DNA from 4 places in the Neobacillus sp. FW104-15D2 genome. Region 4 is predicted to be linked to each of the others. Evidence: riboswitches for the same ligand, from Rfam matches in the RefSeq annotation. Region 4 holds a riboswitch; each other region holds the start of a gene.
What was found. Region 4 has a riboswitch for cyclic di-GMP ahead of AC3WR0_RS09305 (DUF4084 domain-containing protein). Riboswitches for the same ligand answer to the same signal wherever they lie in the genome.
Positions count from the first base shown of each region.

Region 1: another riboswitch for cyclic di-GMP. It lies ahead of AC3WR0_RS04875 (OmpL47-type beta-barrel domain-containing protein); the one in region 4 lies ahead of AC3WR0_RS09305 (DUF4084 domain-containing protein).
Region 2: another riboswitch for cyclic di-GMP. It lies ahead of AC3WR0_RS14960 (S53 family peptidase); the one in region 4 lies ahead of AC3WR0_RS09305 (DUF4084 domain-containing protein).
Region 3: another riboswitch for cyclic di-GMP. It lies ahead of AC3WR0_RS10030 (response regulator); the one in region 4 lies ahead of AC3WR0_RS09305 (DUF4084 domain-containing protein).

Region 1 is NZ_JBYTCJ010000004.1:58,211-61,364, reverse strand. It holds gene AC3WR0_RS04875 (OmpL47-type beta-barrel domain-containing protein) at 1-1,680, opposite strand, end outside; cyclic di-GMP riboswitch class I at 1,764-1,858, opposite strand; gene AC3WR0_RS04870 (flagellin N-terminal helical domain-containing protein) at 2,106-2,642, shown strand; gene AC3WR0_RS04865 (endonuclease) at 3,062-3,154, shown strand, end outside.
Region 2 is NZ_JBYTCJ010000018.1:35,159-38,312, reverse strand. It holds gene AC3WR0_RS14960 (S53 family peptidase) at 1-1,817, opposite strand, end outside; cyclic di-GMP riboswitch class I at 1,876-1,969, opposite strand; gene AC3WR0_RS14955 (hypothetical protein) at 2,344-3,120, shown strand.
Region 3 is NZ_JBYTCJ010000010.1:65,018-68,171, reverse strand. It holds gene AC3WR0_RS10040 (GNAT family N-acetyltransferase) at 1-141, shown strand, start outside; gene AC3WR0_RS10035 (LysE/ArgO family amino acid transporter) at 157-765, shown strand; gene AC3WR0_RS10030 (response regulator) at 762-1,127, opposite strand; cyclic di-GMP riboswitch class I at 1,175-1,265, opposite strand; gene AC3WR0_RS10025 (YnfA family protein) at 1,417-1,737, shown strand; gene AC3WR0_RS10020 (glycoside hydrolase family 3 protein) at 2,078-3,154, shown strand, end outside.
Region 4 is NZ_JBYTCJ010000009.1:70,411-73,564, reverse strand. It holds gene AC3WR0_RS09315 (hypothetical protein) at 1-549, shown strand, start outside; gene AC3WR0_RS09310 (hypothetical protein) at 800-1,051, shown strand; cyclic di-GMP riboswitch class I at 1,215-1,299, shown strand; gene AC3WR0_RS09305 (DUF4084 domain-containing protein) at 1,400-3,154, shown strand, end outside.

The DNA of each region.
Region 1 (3,154 bases), on a different contig from region 4:
AACGGTTGCTCCCTCGCTTGATTCACCAAATCGGCTGTTATAAGAATACACCTGATAAGAATAATCACCTGCAGCTTTATTGGTAAAACTTACGCTTGTACCAGTCGGCGAACTAACTAGGATTTTTTGACCGTTCACAATTTGATATACCCTGTAGTTGGTCGTATTCGCTGTTGCAGACCATGTTAAAGAGATATCATTTCCATTCGAAATTTGAGAATTAAAATCGGCCGGTTTTTCCATTACAACTGGATCGACTGTTACTTGAACCTGGTTGCTATCGGCTGATTCACCGAAACGACTGCTGTAGGAAGTAATTACATAGGTATAATTACCGGCAGGCATATTAGTAAATGTGGCTGCTGTTCCAGTTACTGTTGCTTTTAAAACTTTTTGATCGTCAATAACCTGATAAACCTTATAAGAATCAGCATATACTGAAGCTGTCCAGCTTAGGGCAATATCATTTAAGTTTTGAATCTTATATGCCGGATTAGCTGGAGGAGCCATTGTTATAGTATCCACTGTTAAATTGACGCTTGTTTCCGCCTCGGACTCTCCATAACGGTCACTATAAGAATGAATCTCATACTTATAATCCCCGCCCGGCTGATTTGCATAAGTAACAGTAGCTCCGGTATATGTTCCTTTGAGGATTTTCTCGCCACCAATAACCTGGTAAACCTTATAAGCAGTTGCATAGGATGCCGTTCCCCATGTTAAAACGATATCGTTTACATTTTGAAGCTTATAAGTAAAGCTGCTTGGTGGAGCCATTACAATAGGACTTACAGTTGCATTTATTTGACTGCCGTTTGCAGATGTGCCAAAACGGTCGCTGCTGCTATAAACCTTGAAGGTATAATCTCCTTCAGGCATGTTGGTAAATATTTTGCTTGTAGTAGTTACTGATGTTTTAAATAGCTCTTCACCGTTAATAACCTGGTAGATTTTATAGCTGTTAGCATAGCTCGCGGCTGCCCACTTTAGATTAATATCGTTTCCATTTGTAATTGTAAAAGATAGACTGGAAGGTTCCTTTATGAGAGGATAAACAACATTTACATCAAGAGTTGCAGTCGGGGATTCACCATACAGTGAATTCACTGCTGAAACTGCAAAAGAATTTTTACCTTCCTTCGCATTAGTAATTGTATAAGTGCGAGCAGATGATAGAGTAGTGGTTAAGAGCTTTTGTGTACCGTCATCCTGGAGCTGGTACACCTTATAGTTTTCCGCATACTGGGAAGCACCCCAATTCAAGACAATATCATTTCCATTTTGGATTGTATTTGTCAGAGTAGATGGAGCTGCCATATCAGGGTAAACAATGTTTACATCCACTGGAGCACACGGCCCTGACTCCCCGTTTGAACTTAATGTTGAGACCACATAACTATATTTTCCCTCAGCCTGATTATTTAGAGGGAAAGAAGCAGTGCTAACAGTACCTTTCAAGACAAGCTGACCATCAGTAATTTGATAGACATTATATCCTGTTGCACCGTACACTGAACTCCATACCAGCTTTCCGTCATCCGGAGTAATAGACTGGTATGTAAGATTGCTTGGCGGCAACAAAACTCCATTATCCGCTGCATATGCGGATCCAAGCGGCGTCAGAAGCTGCAATACTAATAATAGAACCGCCAGATAAATACTAATTCTATCTTTCTTCACGATTTTACCTCCACTCTTTCCTGCAAAAAAGGCATAAAAAAAGAACCTCAAACAAGGTCCATAGAGTTTAGGCTATGATTCCTTGCGGCAACCGGCTACCATCTAAAAGCACTAGTACTTTTAGTTCAGGTCCATGGCTTTGCGTCTCACAGTTTCCTATGATTTGCCCTTTTCACTTGGTTAATTATTACTATAAATCTATTTTAATCCTCATTTCTTTATTAATAAATAGGATTAAATACCTATAATTTACTAAAAATACACTTTTTTATTAGGATATAATCTATTTCTTAAGTTTAGCTCAAGATACATAAGGACTATTTGACATAGATCCTTATAAAAAGGTTTCTAAAATTACTCTCTCACCTATGAAAATTCACCCATACAAGACAATATATATATAGACAGTAAATGATTTTGTGGGGTTGAAAACGAATACGGCTAAATATGAAAATATTTTTTTTGAAAACAGACGTAATAAAATTAATGATAGGTTACAAAAGGCTACAAGAAACACCTCCTCTGGGCTAAAGGTGCAAGGCGCAGCTGATGATGCAGCAGGTCTAGCCATTTCTGAAACAACAAGGGCACAAATTAGGGGTCTTGCCCAATCCCAACGTAATATCCAGGACGGCATCGCACTCTTGAAAACCGCCGAAGATGGATTAGTGAAAACAAATGAAGATGTTCGGAGACTTTATGAATTTTCTGTATTAGCTTCCTATGATACCATGGACGACTCCTCACGATTAGGAGTTCAAGTGGAAGTAAAAGACTTACTCTCATCAATCCAGCAAACTACTGAAACGGTTCAATTCAATACACATAATCTATTAGGATCTGGTAGTAGGCTAGTTAAGATTAAAAAACTCAACTTTCAGATTGGATCTAGTTCAAATGAAAGTATGACCATTGAGTTAGTTGACCTTACAACAGGGAAATTAGGATTATCTAACGCATAAGTAGAGACAAAAGATAATGCAAAACATTTAATAGGACTGTCCCAAAAATTCATCACAGACATTTCATGGCAGCTTACAAGACTTGGTACGCAATATTCAGCCTTAGAACACAATCTTACTAACTCAATGTCCAAAATAACTTAACAAAAATTGAGGCAAATATTCGGGATGCGGATTTGGGAAAAGAAACAATGCTTCTAGCAATAAACAAAGTTCTTAGTGAAGCCGCATATTCTTTACATAAGTTTTAAGATAACGAAAAGCAACATTCGAAAAAAAACTTATTCGGAAAGTAAATTCTAGTGATAAGAACCTGCCAACCGACAGGTTCTTTTTCAATATAATTGTAAATAAATCTGAGGCGGTTTATAATTAAGAAGGAGGAACATACATTCTGTTTTATTGAGGAGGGGTGAAAGATGGATACCATTAATGATCTTCTAAAGCTGTTATCCAAACGTCCGCTTGGTTTAATATGCGGCAAACTTTTAGGAGATGCAAATCTTACAATT
Region 2 (3,154 bases), on a different contig from region 4:
AGCTGATAGCCGCCAATACTAGATTCGGTCCATGGTGATTGGCCGCTTTCAAAACCGCCATTTGTAATTAGTTGAGTGACAGTGCCACCTCCGCCTGTTCCTCCGCCGGATGAGGATCCGTTGATATCGCGAATCAAGTTATAAGCATCAGGAGTCCCAATACCTGAAGCCATATCATAACCAGTTGTTGCCGGATAGTACAGGTTACTTCCGCTTGTGACATCGTGGAAAGCGTTATAGGTTTGAGTTGTATTAAACATCTTATAAAGTGTAGGGTTTGCCTGGCCAAGGTTTCCCTTACCGTTTGCTGCTGCATATTGGTTATTGAGCGCAGCAATACCCGCCCATAACGGTGCTGCCGCTGATGTACCGCCGACTACAGTCCAGGCTCCCTGGCTATAGATGGAATATCCAGTGCTTGGATCAGCATCTGCTGATATGTCCGGAACCTCACGTTTTCCGTTCGAGTAACTATTTTGCACACCAGTACCAGACTGGAACGAAGGCATTGCATAGACTTTTGACAGACCGCCGCCTCCACCAGTTTTATTGGTGCTGTTAGCCCATACTGATTCTGAACTGTAAGAGGATCCGCTTAAGTTCAGATGAGTTCCGCCAACACCTGTTACATATGGGTCGTTTGCTGGGCTGTCGACCTCTAAAGTAGAACCGCCGGAATCATAAGCTCCATTGTCACCTGATGCAGCAAAAATACTTTGTCCCTGGGTAGCATATTGCTGGAATATGGTATGCAGGCTGTTCATTGTAGCACTGGAAGCATGCTGTTCACCGATTCCCCAGCTGACAGAAATTGATTTTGATTTATTATCAGTTGCTATTCTTTGATAGTTATCAATTAGGCCTTGATCTGTGTTTGGCGCTTCATAAACGACTACCTGTGCTTTTGGTGCAATCGCGTTGATTACCTCAATATCCAGTTCTACTTCGACTTCACCCTGGCCAGCTGCACCGCTATATCCATCAACGTATACATTTGTAGGCGCAGGGCTTCCAAGACCATAATAATTACTATAGGAAGTAATATTCGAAGCCTTATATCCATCAAGTTCCATTACTGCTACTGTTTGGCCTGATCCTGTATAGCCGGCACTTGCCAGCGGGCTGACATCATAAGCCCCTTTCAACTCAGTTGGAGTATAACCGCCAGACGGGCCGCTGCCCACTCTTGGGTTAACAGCTGCGGGCTTATTACTTACTTGAGGTGATTGTTTTCTGACTTTAGGATGTGTGTAGTGCGCCTCATTATTAAGACCTTCTACATCGGTAATGACTCCCTCAAATTCTGCAGGTATCTCAGGAGCCTGTTCATTCGCAAAATAGTTCTGCCCTTTGGAATTTTTATAGTCATTGATGGTTACTGCAAATGCATCTTCCATCTGTCCGGTTGTTCCATTAACTGTGATAAAAGCATTGTTGGATGATACACCCTGAACTTCAAATCCTTTGCTTTTTAAAAAACTTTTTACATTCTCGACCGTTTGATCCGTCGGGCCAAATTGACTTCTAAATTCTTCAGGTGTTAGGTACTGCTTGTAATTTGGGGAGGAAGGGTCATTGAGACTTGCAATAAAGCTATCCAGCTTATCACTGTTTCTTAATTGCAGGGCCACCGTTAAGGAAGCCTTTGTACTGCGGCTGGTATGGCTAATCAGCTTTCCATGTGCTGCTGCCATTGGCGCTGCACCTTTTAACTGAACGTGGCTGGGAGCTGCAGCGTAGCTTGGACCTCCTGACATGCCCAGTGTCAGGCTTAGTACGGACGCAGCAAGTGGCATTAAAACTTTACTTCTTTTCATTTTTTCACCTCTCCATTTCCCCAAACAAAAAATCTCCAACGTGGCACATTTTTACCAGTCTGGCGGCCCGACTGCCGTGGAATCGTTTGCTGTCTTTCTTTAGGCTCGTGGCTTTGCGTCACCATCTTTCAATGGTTTTGCTTTTTCATTTGGAATAATTTTTCCGATTATCTAGCATTTTAGCTAGTTAAAAATACCAAGTATATAAGTCTATAAGCATATTTACAATTAAAATTTGATGAGAAAACGAAGAGAGTCATAGGGAAATCAGCACTTCTGTCGAGTGGGATGTTTTATCGCATCAGCCAATACTCCTGAAACGAAATTTTCCCAACCTCTATGTCGTCCTAAAGTCTCATACAACCGACATTAAACTTGTCACTTTTCAACAAAAAAAGGCAGTACAAAAGACCGATTAAGATGCTCTTTTTCCTATGTTCAATAAACTGTCACAATTCTCAGCAAACACCCCTGCCCTTTTGAACCTTTTTTTCTTATATAGAAGGTGAAAGGGTGGTGCAATTAAATGAATTTAAAATCGGGTAATATTGCAGGGTTTGAGGAATATTCACAGTTCTCATCACTTAAGGAATTTAACACTCATTATGAAAAGTGGCTGTCAATACATAAGGGTGATTTTTCAAAAGGTGAATTGGTAGGGTTAAAACGTCTTGTCCGTTTCGCCGCTAAGGTTCCTGGAGTCTGTAATGCAAAGATTGGTACTATTTTAAAAGCAATTAATGAGGACTATCATGATAATGGTATCTCACGATCTACATTTAAGCGAATGATACAAAAAGCTAAAGATTTAGGCCTCCTTACTGTTCATGAAACAGAAAGAAAAAATGGATCCCAATCAAGCAATTTATATATTTTTAATCGTTTTCCATCAAATGAACCACCCAAAGAGGAAAAAATGAACCACCATAATGAAACCATTAATCTTTTAAAAACTAATAATCAAAAGATAATAAAACGTCAGGAAGAAAAGCCCCAAGAATTAGATCACACTTTTGTCAGTGATAGAGTTCCCCAGCCTTTTATTCAAGTGGCAAAGTACTTTTTTCCAGAAGCGAAAACCATCGAAGAATATTGGCATATGGTCCTGGTTGCAGCATATCGGAATAATTACGAGAAGGAAAAGGATTGTGTTCTTGATATTGCCATTCGATCTTTCCAGCAGCTCATTCGAAAAATAAAAACAGCCAAGGGAGTAAAACAGCCAATTGCTTACTTCTACGGCATATTGGATAACAAATTTGAAGAGCTTTTTGTTCAGGAGTTATTTGAATTGGCAAATTGAGGAGTACTTTGGGGAATTAGTATTTTCAAATAGG
Region 3 (3,154 bases), on a different contig from region 4:
CAGTCAGAATTAAAGGAAGTAAGAAAATTGATGCTCAGCACGGCCGATGCACACGGTTTATATAATCAGTTTGGCTTTATGGAGATTGATAAGCCTGATTTGTATATGCTTAGAAGAAAAAAAGAAAATGTTAATGTTTAAAAGGAGAGACTGACTTTGTTTACTGCAGCAATACATGGATTTACCCTTGCCCTGGGGCTTATTCTCCCCTTAGGCGTGCAGAACATTTTTATTTTTAACCAGGGAGCTGTCCAGCCACGATTTTCCAAAGCAATACCTGCCATTTTGACAGCAGCTCTCTGCGATACATTGCTGATTGTCCTGGCAGTTGTGGGAATATCAGTAATAGTACTTAGCAGCACATGGATAAGTTCAGTACTGCTGTTACTGGGAATTGTATTTTTAATTTACATGGGGATAGCGACGTGGAAAAGCAATCCTTCCGATGGAAGTGATAATAACGTAACTATTTCATGGAAAAAACAAATTACGTTTGCAGCTTCAGTTTCGCTTCTGAATCCTCATGCGATCATGGATACGATTGGGGTCATAGGAACAAGTTCACTTACATATAGCGGTACAAATAAAATAGCTTTTACAATTTCCTGCATTGCTGTATCATGGCTGTGGTTTGCAGGTCTGGCTGTAGCAGGAAGATTTACAGGTCTGCTTGATCGGGGTGGAAGAGTGCTTGTGGTATTAAACAAGCTATCTGCAGTGATTATGTTTGCTACAGCTGTCTATCTTACTCTAAGATTGTTTTAAGAAGCAGATACCTCAATCCGATCAAGCGCAGGAATTAACCCTTGAAAAGAGGGTTTAACAAGAAAATTCTTGGCACCAAAATCCAGGGATTCATCGATAAAGACTCTTGACTCTAATGAAGAAAACATAATGACATTTGCGCGGGGGTTAATTCTCATAATCTCTTTCAGAGCATCAATACCGTTCATTTTTGGCATGGCATAATCCATTAGCACAAAGTCTGGATGAAGATGAAAAAACTTTCGAACAGCCTCTTTTCCGTCATCTGCTTCGGAAATAACACGATAATCACTCTTCGCCAGCAATTTTTTAAGGATGCTTCTTGAAAACAGGGAATGATCCGCGATTAGAATTGTTTTCATTGTTAAAAAACACCTTCCACTATTTGTTTAAAGGCATTATAAGCATCTATTGCAGCCCGGCTGCCATGTCAGTATATTATCTGCTTTAGGCCCGTGGCTTTGCGTCTTTTACTTTCGTAAAATTTGCCCTTAAGGTAATCCTAACAGAAGGAAGAATGGCGAATCATGGGGAAAATGGTCCATTTTTTCCAACAATTCTGTTAAGTTAATGTAAACATAATGTTAATATAAGGTTAATTAGCGTATTATAAAAATTTTTTATTTGTTATGAAAGAAAGTTGAGGTTAATTTGAAAGCTATCATAATGTTTCTTCTTGCAGGTCTTGCTGAAATAGGTGGGGGTTATCTGGTCTGGCTCTGGCTGAGGGAAGGCCGTCCATTCTGGTATGGTGCTGCAGGGGCTGCCATACTGATTGTATATGGGATTATTCCAACCTTTCAGAGCTTTCCGTCGTTTGGAAGGGTTTATGCAGCCTATGGAGGCGTCTTTATCATTTTGGCCATTTTGTGGGGCTGGGGAATAGATGGGAAAATTCCGGATTTATATGACTGGATTGGTGGATTCATTTGTTTAGCTGGAGTAGCAGTTATTTTATGGGCACCAAGATAAGTTAAGTTCGTGAACAGCCTCAAAAAGAGGCTGTTTTTTTGATACCAGAATATTATTTGGAAAATATATTTTGCAAAGAAATAACTATCTAGGAACATGGATTCATCTAGTAATTCATTCTTCCTAATAAATGGTTTTTGTTAGATTAATACCCTGAGAGTATAGTCCTGTATATGGAAATTGAGGCAAAATAGTCCAGAAATACGCAAAATAATCCAGAAATTATTTCGCTTTTCTAAAAATTTTGTAATGTATAGTGAAATTGTAAGCGCGTTCAATAAAAGAGAGGAGGCATATCTTTTAATTTATTTTCCATAAAATATATTGGAGGTAATGAAAGTTGTCCAAACGTAAACTTCGAAATTCTATTTTTACTGGTATTACACTACTAGCTTTAACAGTAGGATCCTCAGTAGGGACAATGTCTAAAAATGTAAAAGCACAAGAGACCATTGCTCCGTACAAAAATTCTAAGCTTCCGGTTGAACAAAGAGTAGAAGATTTGCTTTCTAGAATGACAATGGATGAAAAAATTGGACAGATGGTTCAGCCTGAACGAACTTCTGTCACGGCAGAAGATATTAAAAATTATGGTATTGGCTCTGTTTTAAGCGGAGGGGGGTCATTGCCGACAACCGGAAATACCCCAACAGATTGGGCGGATATGGTGGATAACTTCCAAAGCGGCGCCTTGGCTTCAAGATTAGGAATTCCAATTATTTATGGGATTGACGCCGTGCACGGTCATAATAATGTTTATGGGGCGACTATTTTTCCACATAACATTGGACTTGGAGCTGCAGATGACTTGGATTTGATGAAACGTATAGGCAGCGCCACTGCAGAGGAAGTTCGAGCAACAGGGATTTCTTATACATTTGCTCCAGTCCTTGCTGCACCGCAAAATATTCGCTGGGGCAGAACGTACGAAGGCTATAGCGAAGATCCACAGGATACTGGAAAACTTGGCTCCGCTCTTGTAGAAGGATTGCAAGGAAGCCCTAAGGACAGTGATTTCTTAAAGGGTGCTCATGTAGTATCTTCTATTAAGCACTTCGTTGGCGATGGTTTAACCGAAGGCGGCGATGACCAGGGAAACGTAACAGAATATACCGACGAGCAAATCAAAAAGTTTATCAAGCCATATAAAGAAGCCATTAAAGCTGGAGCAAGAACCGTGATGGTTACCTACTCAAGTATTAACGGCTTAAAAACTCATGGTGACTATCACCTCATAACTGAAGTACTGAAGGGAGAGCTAGGCTTCTCTGGATTTGTTATCTCTGATTATAATGGTCCGCAGCAGATTGTGCCCAATGACTTTAGAGAATCAGTTAAACGGAGTGTCAATGCAGGTGTTGATTTATTCATGATTCCAAATGACTGGAAAAAATTCATCACTACAACAAAAGAACTG
Region 4 (3,154 bases):
AAGGTTACAGGTACGAAGCAAAGTACATTTACAAGCAATTATTATGAATACCTAAATCGTTATATTCAAAACAGCACTGGTACACCACAAGCGAAAGATAATACTTCAAATACAAGTGAAATCACCTCTAAGTCTATAACTTCAAAAGTTATCCCAGTACAACCACCGGGCACAACAGAGACAACAAATACAGCAGTAAAACCAAGAACATCATCCACAACCAGTCAGCCTGTTGAAAGGAAGAAAAAAGTTAAAAATAATAATGGATTAGGTAATGGCTCAGAGCCAGGGGATGGAACTGCATCAGACGTCAAAGGAGTTGACCCTTCTAATCCTGGCAAAGGAAAGCAGCAGACTAAGAAAACAAACACTGTTACTAAGAGTACAAAGGCTTCACATACTGAAAAATATAAAAAAGAAAAGGTTAAAAATAATAATGGTCTGGGAAATGGTTCAGAGCCTGCGGATAATACTAGCACAGATATAAAAGGGGAAGACCCATCCAATCCGGGAAAAGGAAGTTCAAATAATAAAGCTGGAAAAAATTAAATTATGATTATAGCAAAAGAGCCTAAGGGGGAAAGTCACCATCTCCTATTAGGCTCTTTTTTCTATCGTGTTTCATTATTATTTGGTATATGAAAACGTTTTAATGATGAGCGGAAGCAGACTTATGATTTTTCTCTTCCGTATTTCCTTTCTATTAATAAGATCTTAGTGCCGAAGCTAGTGCGGAAGACCTGAAAAAGAAAGCAGCTGCAGTCCAGCACGAACAATAGGGCAGGAAGCAGTAGAAAAGATGTTTGAAAAGACAATAAAAATCTTAAAAAACTCGAAAATAACAATTTGGCTATTGGAATTAAATAGTGGAGGGACTGATGCTGTTGTAGAAGTTTATGCTAAAAATGAACCCGAGAAAAAGCTGAAGGTAATTGAAGACAGCAAAAACCTTTCCATTGAGTTTTACAGGATGGCATTTCCAACAAGAAGCAAATTAAGCCCTGAATTGGATAAGGCTGTGGAAAAGTCCTTTTTAAATAAGGCCTTATAGAAATTTAATCAAACGTTTGATTAAATTTATTTTTGCTTAATTATGTCAAAAATACAGGCTTATAGACCTTGGAATAACTATTTTTTATGCTATATGTGGAAAAAAATGAGTCCATTTGATTATTATGTGTGGTAAAATAAGGCTCATATCATAAAAACTGAATCTACTGAAAAGGCAAACTCATTGAAAGGTGAGGACGCAAAGCTACGGGCCTAAGGTGTTTTCACTATGGCAGCCGGGTTGCCGGTTATCTGAGCAAAAAAAATTTTTTCAGATTGGTACTGCCTTTTCGCAAAAAAAGGCAGTTTTTTTATTACATCATCTCTGACATACAGCAGGAGTGGAAAAATGGAAAATAGCCGCAGAAAATGGGTTCTCTTTCTTTTTATTGTTCTCTATTTATTTAGTTATTATGGATGGATTCTTTACTGGAAAATGAATGATAGAATGCTGATTCCTGGAGGAAATGCTTTTTCAACTTTTGCTCCACTGCTTTCATCGATTTGGCTATTCCTTGCTTGGAAAAAGGAAAAAGTGGTAGGCAGGCCGTTTTGGTTCCTCCTTTTCCTTGGGGCGTTAAGCTTTTTTACAGCAGAAGTAATCGGGGATTATTATGAAAACCATTTAAAAATTAATGTGCCTTATCCTGGTTATGCCGATATTTTTTATATGCTTCAAATATTCTTTTACTTTTCGGCTTTAACATATCAGCTTGTTAAAGCAAGAGAACAGTACAAAGCAATTAAAACTCTTTTGAGTATGGCTATTACCATGACGGTTGCTGCAACTTTTAGCTGGAGCTTTTTTATAAAGCCTATTCTCGAAGTTTCAGAGGTTTCTCCGTTATTTATGCTTGTCTCCTTAGGAACGCCGGTTGGCGATTTGGCGCTGTTTCTGGGCATTTTAAATATTTATGTTTTTTCAAATAACATCTTTCAAAAGAAAAGCATGAAGTTTATTATGTGGGGACTTCTAATTCAGGTTTTCGCTGATACCTTTTATCTGTATATGCGGACTACTGACACTTACATTTCAGGGAGTTTTATAGATCCTTTATATCCCCTTTCTGTTTTGCTAGTTGGACTTGCCGGTCTAAGAGGCGGAGATAAAGTAAAGCATAAAGGGTTAAAACAAACCGGTTTGTTTCAAAAAACATCTTTTTTTGTTCGCTTTCTTTTACCGTATATGGCCGTTGCCCTTCTTTTTCTGTTTATTGCCGAAAAAGGGGCTGGGGACAAAACTCTGGTGGTTGGATCCGAAGCGACTATCGTTTTAATTATTCTTCGTCAGGTTGCTATTCTTATTGATAACCATAAGCTGCTTAAGCAATATGGAGAAAGGACCAGAGAACTAACCTATAGCGAACAACGTTACAGCTCTCTTTTTCATAATCATCCGGATGCCGTTTTTTCTGTGAACCTTGAAGGGATATTTACATCTTCCAATGAGGCTTGCCAAAAACTTTTGGGACTACAAAGTTATGAATTGGCCGGACGGCATTTTTTACAGATTGTAAGTGAGCAAAATAGGGAAGTGGTAACCGAAATCTTTTCAGAGGCTATAAAGGGTTATTCAAAGGGCTTTGAAATTCAACTGTTTGTTACTGAAACGATTGCTTCATTTACAATAGTTCCAATTATAATTGAAAACCAAGTTACGGGAGTATTTGGGATAGCAAAAGATATTACGGATAATAAAAGAAATGAAGAGAAAATCAGAAATATGGCTTACAATGACCTGCTTACAGGCCTTCCAAACAGAAGAATGATTGAGAAGGTTTTGAATGAAGCTGTCAACATTAATAAAAATGATATGCATGGAATTATGTTTATCGATTTAGATCGTTTTAATATTATTAATGACACTCTTGGACATACTCTGGGAGATCAGCTGCTTCATTTAGTCGGTGGTAGGCTAAAAGGGCTTATTGCTACAAATGAAGTGGTTGGAAGGCAGGGCGGAGCGGAATTCGTCCTATTCTCGAAAGGGATTAAATCTGAAGAAGATGCCTTAATGAGGGCTGAAAAAGTGCTCCAATCTCTAAGACAGCCTTTTCATGTCAATGGTCATGAACTGCTGATTTCAGCAAGTATTGGAATCTCT